3 regions of the Brucella oryzae genome follow, and region 1 is predicted to be linked to each of the others. Evidence: predicted binding sites of a transcription regulator. Region 1 holds the regulator's gene; each other region holds the start of a gene.

Region 1 (4,258 bases):
TTGTAGTCGGCAAATGGGAGACAGAGCGGCGTGCGACGCCGATGCTGGGCTCCGATGTCGCAACACGTATAACGGGCCGGGTGGTTGCGCTTGAATATCAGGATAATGGAAGCTGGCGGATAACGCTCGATGTCCTCCAGACCGAGCGCCCGAAGCTTCGCTTTCCGCCAAAACGCGTTCGTATCAATGCAAGGGATATTCCGGCCTCGACGTCGATCGGCAGCGGGCTTACAGGTTTCGTGCGATTGCGTATTCCGTCGGGTCCGGTTCGCCCCGGCAACTATGATTTTTCGTTTCACGCCTATTTCAATGGTATCGGGGCCAATGGCTTTTTTCTCGGAACACCCAAAGTGGCGGCGGTTTCTCTGCCAGACGAACTGACTGCGGAAATTTCTCAGTGGATCGCCATGTTGCGTGTTCGGGTTTCCGAACGGATTGAAGAGGTTATCGGCGGAGAGGATGGAAGCGTGGCTTCGGCGCTTGTGGCGGGCACGCGTGCGGGGATCAGCGAAAAGACCAATGACGATCTGCGCAAAGCAGGCCTTGCACATATTCTGTCGATCTCCGGTTTGCATATGGCGCTCGCTGCCGGTGTTGTCATGCTGACGCTGCGGTCTCTCTTTGCGCTGTTTCCGGCTTTCAGTGTGCGGCATCCCGTGAAAAAATATGCAGCCTTTCTCTCCCTTTTGAGCTGCACCTTTTATCTTGCCATGTCGGGCGCCGATGTTGCGGCGCAACGAAGCTATGTGATGATTGCAGTCATGCTCGGAGCCTTGCTGGTTGATCGTGCTGCGATAAGCATGCGCAATCTCGCCATCGCAGCCCTTGCCATGATTGCCATTTCACCGCATGAGATATTAGGGCCGAGTTTTCAGATGTCTTTTTCTGCTACGGCCGCCCTGATCGCGGGATATGCGTGGTGGAGCGAGCGTAATGCAAGAAAATATGTCGGCAAGGAAAGGCGTGGAAAGCCCACTCATAGTTTCGGGGGAAAAATCCTGAAGCCGGTCACTGCGGCGGCGGGTACTTCGCTCGTCGCGGGATTGGCGAGCGGAATTTTTGCCGCTTATCATTTCAATAATACTGCGCCGCTGGGCTTGGTGGGGAACGTTCTCGCTGAGCCTGCAATCGCACTTCTCGTGATGCCATTTGCTGTTTTCGGTCTTGTCCTGATGCCGTTGCAACTGGATTGGGTACCATTGCAGATCATGGGATGGGGTATTTTCGCCGTCAGACATATTGCCGCCTTTGTTGCGGCGTGGTCACCTGACGGCAATCCGGGTGCAATGCCTGCACTCACTCTCGTTTTGTGGACTATTGCGCTTGTTCTGGCGGTTGTTCTGTCGACCAGATTGAAGGCGCTGGCACTCCCCTTCATTGTACTTGGTTTTGCTGCTTTCGTCAGGGAGCCTTTTCCGGACATTGTGGTATCAGAAGATGCCAAGCTGGTGGGAGTCCGACTGACTGATGGGAGATTTGCAGTTAATCGGAGCCGTCCGTCGCAATTTACAGTCGACAATTGGAAAACCGCATATCTGGTCGAAGAATTCATCGCACCGCCATCGGGCAAAAACAGAAAACGAACCGATGTGGACGGATTCGAATGCGAAGATGGATTATGTACGATCAGTTTGCGCGATGGTCGCACATTGGTCTACACAGCAGATGTTGCAATGCAAGAAATCGCCTGTAATATCGGCGATGTGGTCATTCTGGCTGTTCCCGGTAAAGAAGCTTCGTGTGGACGCTCCACGACTCTGAGCATCAGTAAACGCGATCTGGCGTTAAAGGGATCTGTAGAGATAAGACTCGGGAAAGCACCGGAGCAAAACCGAGCTCCTGAGGCTTTATCCATAGTTTCTCCTGAAGCGACGGAAGTCGATGTAACACAGCCAATATTTGATCTGCAACGCGACAGCCGAATAACATTTGCAATCAATACGCCGAGCCGTCCCTGGCATATGCATCGCATCCATTCGCGTCCGGCACGTGGTTTGGCCGAGCGCGAATACAAACCAAAACCCCGCCCGCCCAAAAATGCAGTGAATTGTTCATCCGGCGCAGACCGTAACGCAAATCTCTGCGAATGATAATAGAGCGCTTCCAGTTAAAAGAACCATGCCTTCGCTCAATCTTTTTGCTTTGCATTTTCCTGCGCAAAGCCGTTTTTCACTTTGCTGGAAACACCCTAATAGCGGCGGATCAGGCCAACAAGCTTGCCTTGAACCCGCACTCGGTCGGGGCCAAAGATTCGTGTCTCATAGGCGGGGTTGGCTGCTTCGAGTGCGATGGAAGCACCTTTGCGACGAAAGCGCTTCAATGTCGCTTCTTCGTCATCGACGAGAGCGACCACAATTTCACCGGGATTTGCGGATTCGCCACGCTTGATAATGACCGTATCTCCGTCAAAAATTCCAGCATCGATCATTGAATCGCCTCTAACCTCAAGAGCGTAATGCTCACCCGCGCCAATCATTTCTGGCGGAAGGCTCAGGGAATGCGTCTGATTCTGGATGGCTGAAATAGGCACACCAGCAGCGATTCGCCCCATGACTGGCACAGAGACTGTTGCGGATGTGTCGTCATTGGTCGCAACAGAGGTAGGGCGTGACGGTGAAGGCGGCGGTGGTGCTTTGCCCAGGCTGCCTTCGATAACACTGGGAGCGAACTTCTTTTGTGCGTTGAGTCCCGGAGCAATAGAATCCGGCAGACGCAGGACCTCAAGTGCACGTGCCCGGTTTGGCAGCCGACGGATGAAGCCACGCTCCTCCAGAGCGGTGATCAGACGATGGATACCCGATTTCGAAGCCAGATCGAGCGCTTCCTTCATTTCATCGAACGACGGTGGAATGCCCGTTTCTTTTAGACGTTCATGAATGAACAGCAGAAGCTCGTGCTGTTTACGGGTTAACATGCGCGACACCCTCCCGGCCAAGAATTGAGAAAAACAAAACCAGAACGAACACTATATGTTCCAGTCTTGTTCTGCAATGGTTTTAAAAGCATTAACGCTCAAGACGAGATTGAACGGATTGTTTCAGGACGGGCGCATCATCTATGCGCTACTTCAGATACTGATCCGAATAACATATATTCTATCGTGAGTTAGATCAGTTTTCTCATGCTTTAGTGATGGCAGATAACATGCTGAATCTAGAGCATAAGGACACGACAATCATCGCCGAGAGCGGCTGCGGGAGCGTTCTCGTCTCTGATGAGAAGCGCTTTTGAGCCGACGAGTGCCGAAAGCATAGACGAATCCTGAACTGGAAATGGCTTCGCTATCAGTGTTCCGTCCGGAGTTGATTCGACCGTGGCTCGGATATAATCGCGGCGGTAGTCATTCGCAGGCAGGACAGTGCCCAGTTTTGCAGGCCGGATATCGGCGTCGAAGTTAGTTCCGGCAAGCTTGGCGACAAGCGGTCGAAGAAAGACGAGGCTGCAGACGAGGCTGGAAACAGGGTTGCCGGGCAAGCCTATGATATGCACGATTTTGCCGTTCACGCTGATGTGTCCATACATCAGGGGCTTACCCGGCCTCATGGCGATCTTCCAGAAATCGAGATTAACGCCCAATTTTTGAAGCGCGCCGTGCACAAAATCTCGGTCACCGACCGACGCGCCGCCAATCGTAACCAGAATGTCGATGCCGCTTTGCAGGCTATCTGCTATTGCCTGTTCAATCTTGGCAGGATCATCTGGAATGATTCCTTTGTCTTCCGGGCTGCCGCCAGCCCGCCTGATAATTTCAGCGATTCCGACGCTGTTCGATGCAACAATCTGGTCCATTCCGGGTGTTTCACCCGGCGCGACGAGCTCATCACCGGTCGCAACGATTGCCGCCTTTGGTTTTTGAAATACATCGATTCTCGCATTGCCGCTTGCAGCGGCTAACGATAGGGCGGCGGCGTCCAGCTCTCGTCCGCTCGAAATGACGACGTTACCGGGCGAAAAGTCGAGGCCCGCGCGACGTATATGCCGTCCTGGCTCTATTCCTTCATGAACGGTGAGCCGGTCATCCGAACGCTCGGTGTGTTCTTGAATGACAATTGTGTCTGTGCCTTTGGGCAGTGGCGCGCCGGTAAAAATGCGGACCGCCTGTCCGATCCCCAATTCGCCTTCGAATCGATTGCCTGCTGCCGATTCGCCGATGATGTCGAACTCAACAGGATAAGCGATGTTCTCCGGGGCGATCAGGGCATAGCCATCCATTGCCGAGCCGTCGAAAGGCGGCTGTAGAAAATGTGCCAACACAGGT
Region 2 (4,258 bases), on a different contig from region 1:
ATGCTTCACGGTCGCGTAACCTGCATGAACCTCCAGCCCGTAAGGTGGATGTGCCGCTCCCGCACGGATCATCATGCGGTCGCGTGTCACCTTGGCTACGATGGATGCGGCGGCGATGGAGACAGAGCGCTGATCGCCTTTGACCAGGGCCGAACCAGGACAGGAAAGCCCCGGCGGAACATCGCGCCCATCGATCAGTGCATGGCATGGCCGCAAGGTCAGGCCGACAGAAGCGCGACGCATGGCTTCCAGTGCGGCTTTCCTGATATCGCTCCCATCGATGCTGCGTGCGCTGAGGCTTGCAACCGAAACGGTGATGGCTTTTGTCAGAATGATTTCGTAAAGCGCCTCGCGTTTTGCCGTCGTGAGCCGTTTGGAATCGTCCAGACCGTCTGGAAGGTCATCAATATCAAGAACAACCGCAGCGGCAACCACAGGACCAGCCAGAGGGCCACGCCCGGCTTCATCGATGCCGACGATGTGTTTCAGTCCGCGCGAAAGCAGTCTTTTCTCTTCGGAAAAGTCAGGCGCGAGCGGGATTTCAAAAAGGAGCGGAGAATCAGAAGCCGAGCGTTTCATTTGGCGGTAATGCTCGCATTGCTTCCGATTCTCCGCAAGGGCCCTGCTCGAGGACGGTGGCGTGAAAGCAGGTAGCCCCTCCGTCTGAGGGACAATCAGACGGAAACTCAATCAATCATTGCACTACATGTTTCGCCAGAAATGCAGCTGCTGGGCGGATCAGGCCGGTTTCCCGCTCTGGGAAACTCTCTAAAACAGCGAAAGCTGTTTGCCTCCTTTTTCGACCGGTTCGAACAGGTCGGTACGTAACTGAAGGCGGCGTGCATTGAAGCCAAGCTTGCGTGCGGTAATCTCGAAACGGCGTCCGATCTGCCACGCATAGGGGCCAGTGCCGCGCATCCGCTTGCCCCATTCGGCATCATAATCCTTGCCGTCGCGCATGGAACGCACCAGTGACATGACATGACGATAACGATCCGGATAATTGCGCAGCAGCCAGTCCTTGAACAAAGGCGCGACTTCGAGCGGCAGGCGCAGCAGAACATAGCCCGCCTCGCGCGCACCTTGCGCATAGGCGGCATCCAGAATGCGCTCTATCTCGTGATCGTTTATACCCGGAATGACCGGTCCCATCATGACGGAAGCGGGGATGCCCGCATCGGTCAGTTTCCGAATGGCCTGAAGCCGTAGCGTCGGCGTCGAGGCGCGCGGCTCCATCGTGCGGGCCAGATGAGCGTCGAGCGTCGTGACCGACAAGGCGACCTTGGCCAGCCCTTTCTCGGCCATGTGGCTCAGAATATCGATGTCACGCACGACCAGGGCGGATTTGGTCACGATGCCGACCGGATGATTGGCGGCCTCCAACACTTCAAGAATTTCGCGCATGATGCGCCATTTCTTCTCGACCGGCTGATAGGGGTCGGTATTGGTGCCGATGGCTATTGTTTTCGGCTGATAATTGGGTTTGGCCAGCTCGCGCTCCAGAAGGCGTGCGGCATCCGGCTTTGCAAACAGGCGGGATTCGAAATCGAGACCAGCTGAAAGTCCCATATAACTATGGGTCGGTCGGGCAAAGCAATAGATGCAGCCATGCTCGCAACCCCGATATGGATTGATCGAGCGGTCGAAGTTGATATCGGGTGAATCGTTGCGTGTGATGATCGTGCGCGGCTTTTCGATCTGTACGTCGGTCCTGAACGGCGGCAGTTCCTCAAGCGTGGTCCAGCCGTCATCGAACTCATGCCGCGTCGTCGGCTCAAAGCGCCCGGTCGGATTGATGCCTGCGCCGCGCCCGCGCCTGCGGGCATGGTCGATGCGCAGGCCAGCTTCACCAATCACCGCATTGGCGTGATCCGCACGCCCACTGCCGAAGGCGGCCCTGTCGGCCTGCTTGATGATATCTGCCTGCTGGATCACTTCCATTTTAGTCTCCCTGAATGGAAACATCGGGCGTTGTACAGGCACGGTGAAAGCAAACGCGGAACAGCGAAAAACTGTTCTGTTGTGCGCACCGTGCTGCCATGCGACTCTATTCTGATGAATCTATTCCTATCGCAAGGTACGGAACAAATCAAGAACATATGCGCAGCAGCTTTCCGTTCACGCATTCTTGATATATGAAGCGCGCATGCTGTCCGTCATCATCGAAACCCTGAATTCAGAAAGAGCGCTGGCCCACACGCTTTCGGCTTTGGTGCCGGCTGTCGTGGAGGGGTTGCTGCGCCGTGTTACGGTCGTGGATCGCGGCTCATCGGACGAAACCGCCCTCGTTGCGCTTGGTGCAGGCTGTGACTTTTATGCCGAAATGGATATTGAGGCGGCGCTCGATGAGATCCGCACGCCATGGGTGCTGTTGCTGAAGCCGGGCGCTGTTCCACAGGAGGGCTGGGAGGAAGTCCTCCGGCGTCACATGGAAAGCGATGGCGATGTTGCACGCTTTTCGCTGCCGGAAGATAGCGGCTTCGGCACGGTCCGTAAAATCTTCGGTCACAAGGCGACACTTGATGCCGGGCTTCTGGTTCGGTTGGACGTGATAAAGCCGCTGCTGCTCGATGGCGTGGCGTTTGATCAGCTTCCACAGCGGCTGAAAACCGTCCGCCTCAAGCATCCCATTCTACCGCCCGACGAGGATTGAGCAAAAAGAAAAGGCGAAGCTGGAAACTCCGCCTTTTTCGCCAGACATGCTGACTGAATTAGTTCTGGTAAGAGGAAGGCGATGCGTCGCCAAAGCGATGAGCCGAACCGTCCTGATAGACAGGAGCTTTGATCGAGGCAGGAGCTGTGTAGTCGACCTTCTGGGAAGCGACCGGTGTGCGGTCGTTTGCATAAAGATCGGCAGGTTCGCCAACATGCGGGTTTTCTGCAAAGGCAGCACCGGCGCTAAGAGCAAGGGCGGCAGCAGCAAGAACAATCTTTTTCATTTTCCTATCTCCTTGGAAAGTGGAGCGGCGTTTTGTTCGTCGTTCCGATGTACCTGAAATGGGTGACAGTGAGCGAAAGTTCCAGTCACGAAAATGTTTTGTTGATCACACATTTGTGCGGCATATTTTTTGGCGTGACGATAATTTTCAAATAAAAATATAATATAATCAATGTGTTGATTTATGTGTCGGCATTCACGAAACAGTTGTAGAAGGCTTTTTGTTCAAAAAGTGCGAACAGTCTGTCCGAATATATTGTCCAATCAGAGTGAACAATAGGACGATTTTATGGGCATTCAGAAAGGAGGTCGTTCAGAGATTATTTTCGGGAAGGGACGCTTTGGGTCGCGATGACGAACCAGTCAGGCTTCTCGGCTGAAAGGCGTGCGGCTGCCTGTTCGGTGGCTGCCATGTCGTCAAAGATTGCATAGCAGGTTGCGCCTGAACCCGACATCTGTGCGTAGAGTGCTCCGCTTGCGTGAAGCAGGTCAAGCTTGTCACCGATCTGGGGCGCAAGTTTCAGCGCTGGGGCAAGAAGATCGTTGCGAGTTGTTTGCAGATAAGCGCAAAGGCGTTCGATATCTGTATGGGAGGGAAGGTTCAACGCTGGGTGATCGCGTTTGTCGAGCGCGCGAAAGACATCCGGCGTTGCCATAGCGGTTCCATCATTGACGAGCAGCATGGGCAAGGCCGGAAACCCGGCGACAGGAGCGAGGTCTTCGCCGATGCCGCGCGCGGTCAGGGGCGTGCCCTTCGATGCGCCGTGCAGGCACATGGGCAGGTCGGCGCCAAGATGCAGCCCCATCGCGGCGAGCTGCCCGAAACCGAGATCGAGGCCCCACAACGCATCAAGTGCGAGCAGCGTTGCTGCAGCATCGCTCGATCCGCCGCCGATGCCCGAGGCAATCGGCAGGTTCTTTTCCAGATGGATGGTAACGGGCGGCAAGACCCTTTGCGCATGGTCGCGCAAGGCGTTGCGGGCCTTGAGCACCAGATTGCCGCCATCGAGCGGTATGCCCTTTGCAAAAGGACCGCCGACCGTGAAACCGTCCTCATCGGCAGGGCTGACGCGAATGATGTCGCCATAGCGCGCAAAGACCACCAGCATGTCGAGCAGATGGTAGCCATCGTCACGACGCCCCGTCACATGCAGTGCCAGATTGATCTTGGCCGGAGCCAGGCGTGTCACCGCCTGCGCATCCTCGGCCTGTGCGGATGTTTCGGTTTTCGGGGAAAGGGTCATTTCGGTTGAGGCTGCGAATGGAGAAAGCAGACGGTTCGGTTGCGGCGAGCGGCCAAGCCGCTTCGTCGGCAACCTT
Region 3 (4,258 bases), on a different contig from region 1:
CAATACTGACCCGCGAAGTGCGAATGGCATCGCAAAAGGCTATGGATTTGAGTATTTTGATGATCGACATCGATCATTTTAAGAACATCAATGACACATATGGACATAGCAGTGGCGATGCAGTCCTTCAGCAAGTAGCCGAAGCTATCCTTTCATTATGTCGCCCGAGTGATTTCGTGTTTCGCTATGGGGGAGAAGAATTTCTGGTCGCTCTTGTAGAAGCTGACGAGAATAAAGCTTTTGCAATCGGCGAGGAGCTGCGCAGACAGATAGCGAAACAGCCCCTGAACCTTCCTGATGGCGCACGTCAGTCTGTAACTCTGTCCATCGGCGTTGCAGCATTCAACGGTCATCCCGACTATAGCCATCTCGTCAACGCGGCTGATCGGGCATTATATCGGGCCAAGCAGACAGGACGCAATCGCTGTGAAAAGGAAGCGCCGCTCGCGAATCATTGATCAGAGAGGCATTTTGACATCTGGCGATTACGCTGCAAAACCGCCATATGTTTTCCTCATGACGAATAGTTCCGCCTCCCCCATTTTCGAGACAGCTTTACAGAAACCCCGCGAGCGCGATGCGCTGGAAACGCATTTCCTGCCGCAACGAGCCGACGCGCCTCCCGTAGACTGGGTCGTTGCAGAAGGACTGACGGACTACGAAGAAGCCCTCGCCTTCATGGAAGCGCGCGTTCAGGCCATTCGGGACGGCACAGCAAACGAGCTTGTCTGGCTGGTGGAACATCCGTCGCTTTACACGGCGGGGACGAGCGCCAATTCAAGCGATCTTCTGACGCCAGACAGCCTCCCTGTCTTCAATACAGGGCGAGGCGGTGAATATACCTATCACGGACCCGGTCAGCGCATTGCCTATGTGATGCTTGACCTGAAACGCCGCCGCGAGGATGTGCGCGCCTTTGTGACTGCCCTTGAGCAATGGATCATCGAGAGCCTTGCCGAGTTCAACGTTAAAGGTGAACGTCGCGAGGATCGCGTCGGTGTATGGGTAACAAGACCTGAAAAGCCTCGCCTTGCCAATGGCGGCATGTGCGAAGACAAGATCGCTGCGATAGGCATCCGCCTCCGTCGTTGGGTGAGCTTTCACGGCATCGCCATCAATGTCGAACCAGATCTCGGTTATTATGCGGGCATCGTCCCTTGCGGAATTTCGGAACATGGTGTTACCAGCCTCGTAGATCTCGGATTGCCGGTGACGATGGGCGACATGGACGTCGCACTTGGAAAGGCGTTTGAGACAGTTTTCGGCGCGCGTCAGCTGAAATGAGTCTGTCTCAAGCCACGGCGTCGGCTTTCACGCGGCGCTCGCGCATGAAAACATAAAACCCTGATCCGACGATGATGGCGATGCCGCACCATTTCGAAGGTGTCGGAAAATCACCGAACACGATTAGGCCAACCAGAACCGCATTGACGATTTCAAGATACTGGAACGGCGCCAGCATAGAAGCCGGGGCAAGCTTGAACGCCTGCACCACCATCAGATGGCTGACGGTTCCAATCGTTCCCAGAAGTAGCAGAAGCAGCCAGGGCAGGATGCCTTGCGGCAGGCCGAAACCAAGGTCGCCGATCCCCGCCCCGGTTCCGTAAATCATGGCGAACCCGGCGATCATCCATCCGCCGACGCCCGCATAGAACTGCATTACAAGCGGGCTTTCCTTTGCGCCATATTTGCGGTTGAGGATCAGGTAGATCGCAAAAGTCACGGCGGTTGCCAGCGGCAGCAGCGAAACAGCGCCAAAGATTTCAAAACTAGGCTGGATCACGATCATCGTGCCGACGAGGCCGATGCCAACGGCGCTGAATCGTCTCCAGCCCACCTTTTCCTTCAGGAAGATCGCTGAGAAAAGCGTGAGGATGAGCGGCTCGGCAAAGAAAACGGCCATCGCATCCGCCAGCGGCATGTATTTGACCGCCGTAAAGAAACAGAGGCCACCGAATCCCATCAAGGCTCCACGGATGAGGTTTCCAGCGAGGTACTGTGTCCGCAACGCCGCAAAGCCGCCTGTGAGGAGCAGGATGATGCACATCAGCCAACACTGAACGAAGAACCGCATGAAGGTGACCGTGGCCGGAGGCATGCTGTCCACCATGGCGAGCCACTTGCCGATCGCATCCATCAACGGCAGCAAAAGCACCGAGAGCACCATGATCGCCATGCCCTTGACGTGCGCTTCCACGCCGCTTGTCGCGCTGCTCTGCATTTCAAACTCTCGGTATTTGCAACATTCCCCATAATCGCTCTATGCGAACTGCCGCAGCGTTTCCATCCTATTTGACAGGAAATGTCGCGGCGGTTTGACTTTCGCCTTCTTTCCGGTGCAAATCAGTCCGGTTCTGAACAAAACCCTTTGAAAAAGCCGTGCGAAAGCGGAACGTAAGGCGAACTTTAGTCGCCTTTCGCAAGCGTACATGGCATCATTTAGGTGATTCGCGAACAGTATTTTCCGGTCGATGGCGAGTAAGCTCGACACAGACCTCCTGAAATTCAGACAGAGAGCTTTTCGGAACAGATGGACGATAGCAACGATCTCTTCTCGAGAGTGGTCAACAATGCCCGGGCCCGAGAACGGGAACAGGAACAAGGGCGACAGAGCGAAAAAACTGTGGCGCCGCAGCCTGTCGCGCAACCGGTGGCCGCGCCGTCGCTCTCCGTTCCAAAGCCGGTCACGGCCAAGACGCCGCCTGCTTCATCCACAGGCGACGACTATAACGCATCATCCATCCGTGTTCTGGAAGGCCTGGAGCCGGTGCGCCTGCGTCCCGGCATGTATATTGGCGGCACAGACGAAAAGGCTCTGCATCATCTCTTCGCCGAAGTCATCGACAACTCGATGGACGAAGCTGTCGCCGGACATGCCAATTTCATCGAAGTGAGCTTCGATGCCGATGGGTTTGTAACGGTTTCGGACAACGGACGCGGCATTCCTGTGGATGAACATCCCCAGGTGCCCGGTAAGTCCACGCTTGAAGTCATCATGACCAAACTGCATGCGGGCGGTAAGTTCGACGGCAAGGCTTATGAAACGTCAGGCGGTTTGCACGGTGTCGGTGTTTCGGTGGTGAATGCCCTTTCCGACGTGCTGGAAGTGGAAGTCGCACGCAATCGCCGTCTTTATCGCCAGCGCTTCTCGCGCGGTATTCCGCAAGGCGGGCTGGAAGAGCTCGGCGAAGTGCATAATCGTCGCGGCACCCGCGTCCGCTTCCACCCCGATCCCGATATTTTCGGCAAGACGGCGCAATTCGATCCGCATCGCCTCTATCGTATGGCGCGTTCGAAGGCCTATCTGTTCGGCGGCGTTGAAATTCGCTGGAACTGCGATCCTTCCCTGCTCGACCCGAAGAAGGAAACACCTGAAAAGGCCGTGTTCCACTTCCCCGGCGGCTTGAAGGACTATCTCGAAGCCTCGCTTGGCAAGGAACATCAGGTCACACGCGAGGTTTTTGCAGGCAAGACCGAGAAACAAGGCGGTCACGGCGCTGTCGAATGGGCCGTCTCATGGTTTGGTGGCGACGGGTTTGTCCATTCCTATTGCAACACCATTCCGACCGGCGATGGCGGCACGCATGAAGCGGGCCTGCGCATTGCGCTGACGCGAGGGCTGAAAGCCTATGCGGAACTGACCAACAACAAGCGCGCTTCGATCATCACCACCGATGACGTGATGGTATCGGCCGCAGGGATGCTGTCGGTCTTCATTCGCGAGCCGGAATTTGTCGGCCAGACCAAGGACAAGCTGGCGACCGTTGAAGCACAGCGCATCGTGGAAAATGCGATCCGCGATCCGTTTGACCACTGGCTTGCCGCTTCCCCACAGGAAGCATCTCGCCTTCTGGAATGGGTGATCGACCGCGCCGACGAACGCCTGCGCCGTCGTCAGGAGAAAGAAACCGTCCGCAAGAGCGCAACGCGCAAGCTGCGCCTGCCCGGCAAGCTTGCCGACTGCACGCAGAACGCGGCGGCCGGCGCAGAATTGTTCATCGTCGAAGGTGACTCGGCAGGAGGTTCCGCCAAACAGGCGCGTAACCGCGCCAATCAGGCCATCCTGCCATTGCGCGGCAAGATCTTGAACGTTGCCAGCGCCGGGCGAGAAAAGCTGACAGCAAACCAGCAGATTGCCGATCTGGTTCAGGCTCTGGGCTGCGGCACGCGTAAGAACTATCGGGAAGACGATCTGCGTTATGACCGCGTCATCGTCATGACCGACGCCGACGTCGACGGGGCGCATATCGCGTCGCTG

The links. Region 1 encodes LexA, which represses DNA repair genes until DNA is damaged. Its sites were predicted from a motif close to TGTTCNNNNTGTGTTCNG; they were not measured.
Positions count from the first base shown of each region.
Region 2: a site for LexA is predicted at 2,081-2,098, ahead of JNC70_RS07020 (PA0069 family radical SAM protein). Genes of this name have one in related genera too.
Region 3: a site for LexA is predicted at 2,389-2,406, ahead of parE (DNA topoisomerase IV subunit B). Genes of this name have one in related genera too.

Region 1 covers NZ_JBHEEO010000008.1:156,921-161,178, reverse strand. The annotation lists gene JNC70_RS11075 (ComEC/Rec2 family competence protein) at 1-2,090, shown strand, start outside; gene lexA (transcriptional repressor LexA) at 2,189-2,914, opposite strand; gene JNC70_RS11065 (molybdopterin molybdotransferase MoeA) at 3,154-4,258, opposite strand, start outside.
Region 2 covers NZ_JBHEEO010000005.1:152,777-157,034, forward strand. The annotation lists gene rnhB (ribonuclease HII) at 1-579, opposite strand, end outside; gene JNC70_RS07020 (PA0069 family radical SAM protein) at 769-1,941, opposite strand; gene JNC70_RS07025 (glycosyltransferase family protein) at 2,147-2,653, shown strand; gene JNC70_RS07030 (hypothetical protein) at 2,712-2,939, opposite strand; gene JNC70_RS07035 (4-(cytidine 5'-diphospho)-2-C-methyl-D-erythritol kinase) at 3,259-4,182, opposite strand.
Region 3 covers NZ_JBHEEO010000001.1:82,402-86,659, forward strand. The annotation lists gene JNC70_RS00385 (diguanylate cyclase) at 1-458, shown strand, start outside; gene lipB (lipoyl(octanoyl) transferase LipB) at 517-1,284, shown strand; gene JNC70_RS00395 (DMT family transporter) at 1,292-2,221, opposite strand; gene parE (DNA topoisomerase IV subunit B) at 2,531-4,258, shown strand, end outside.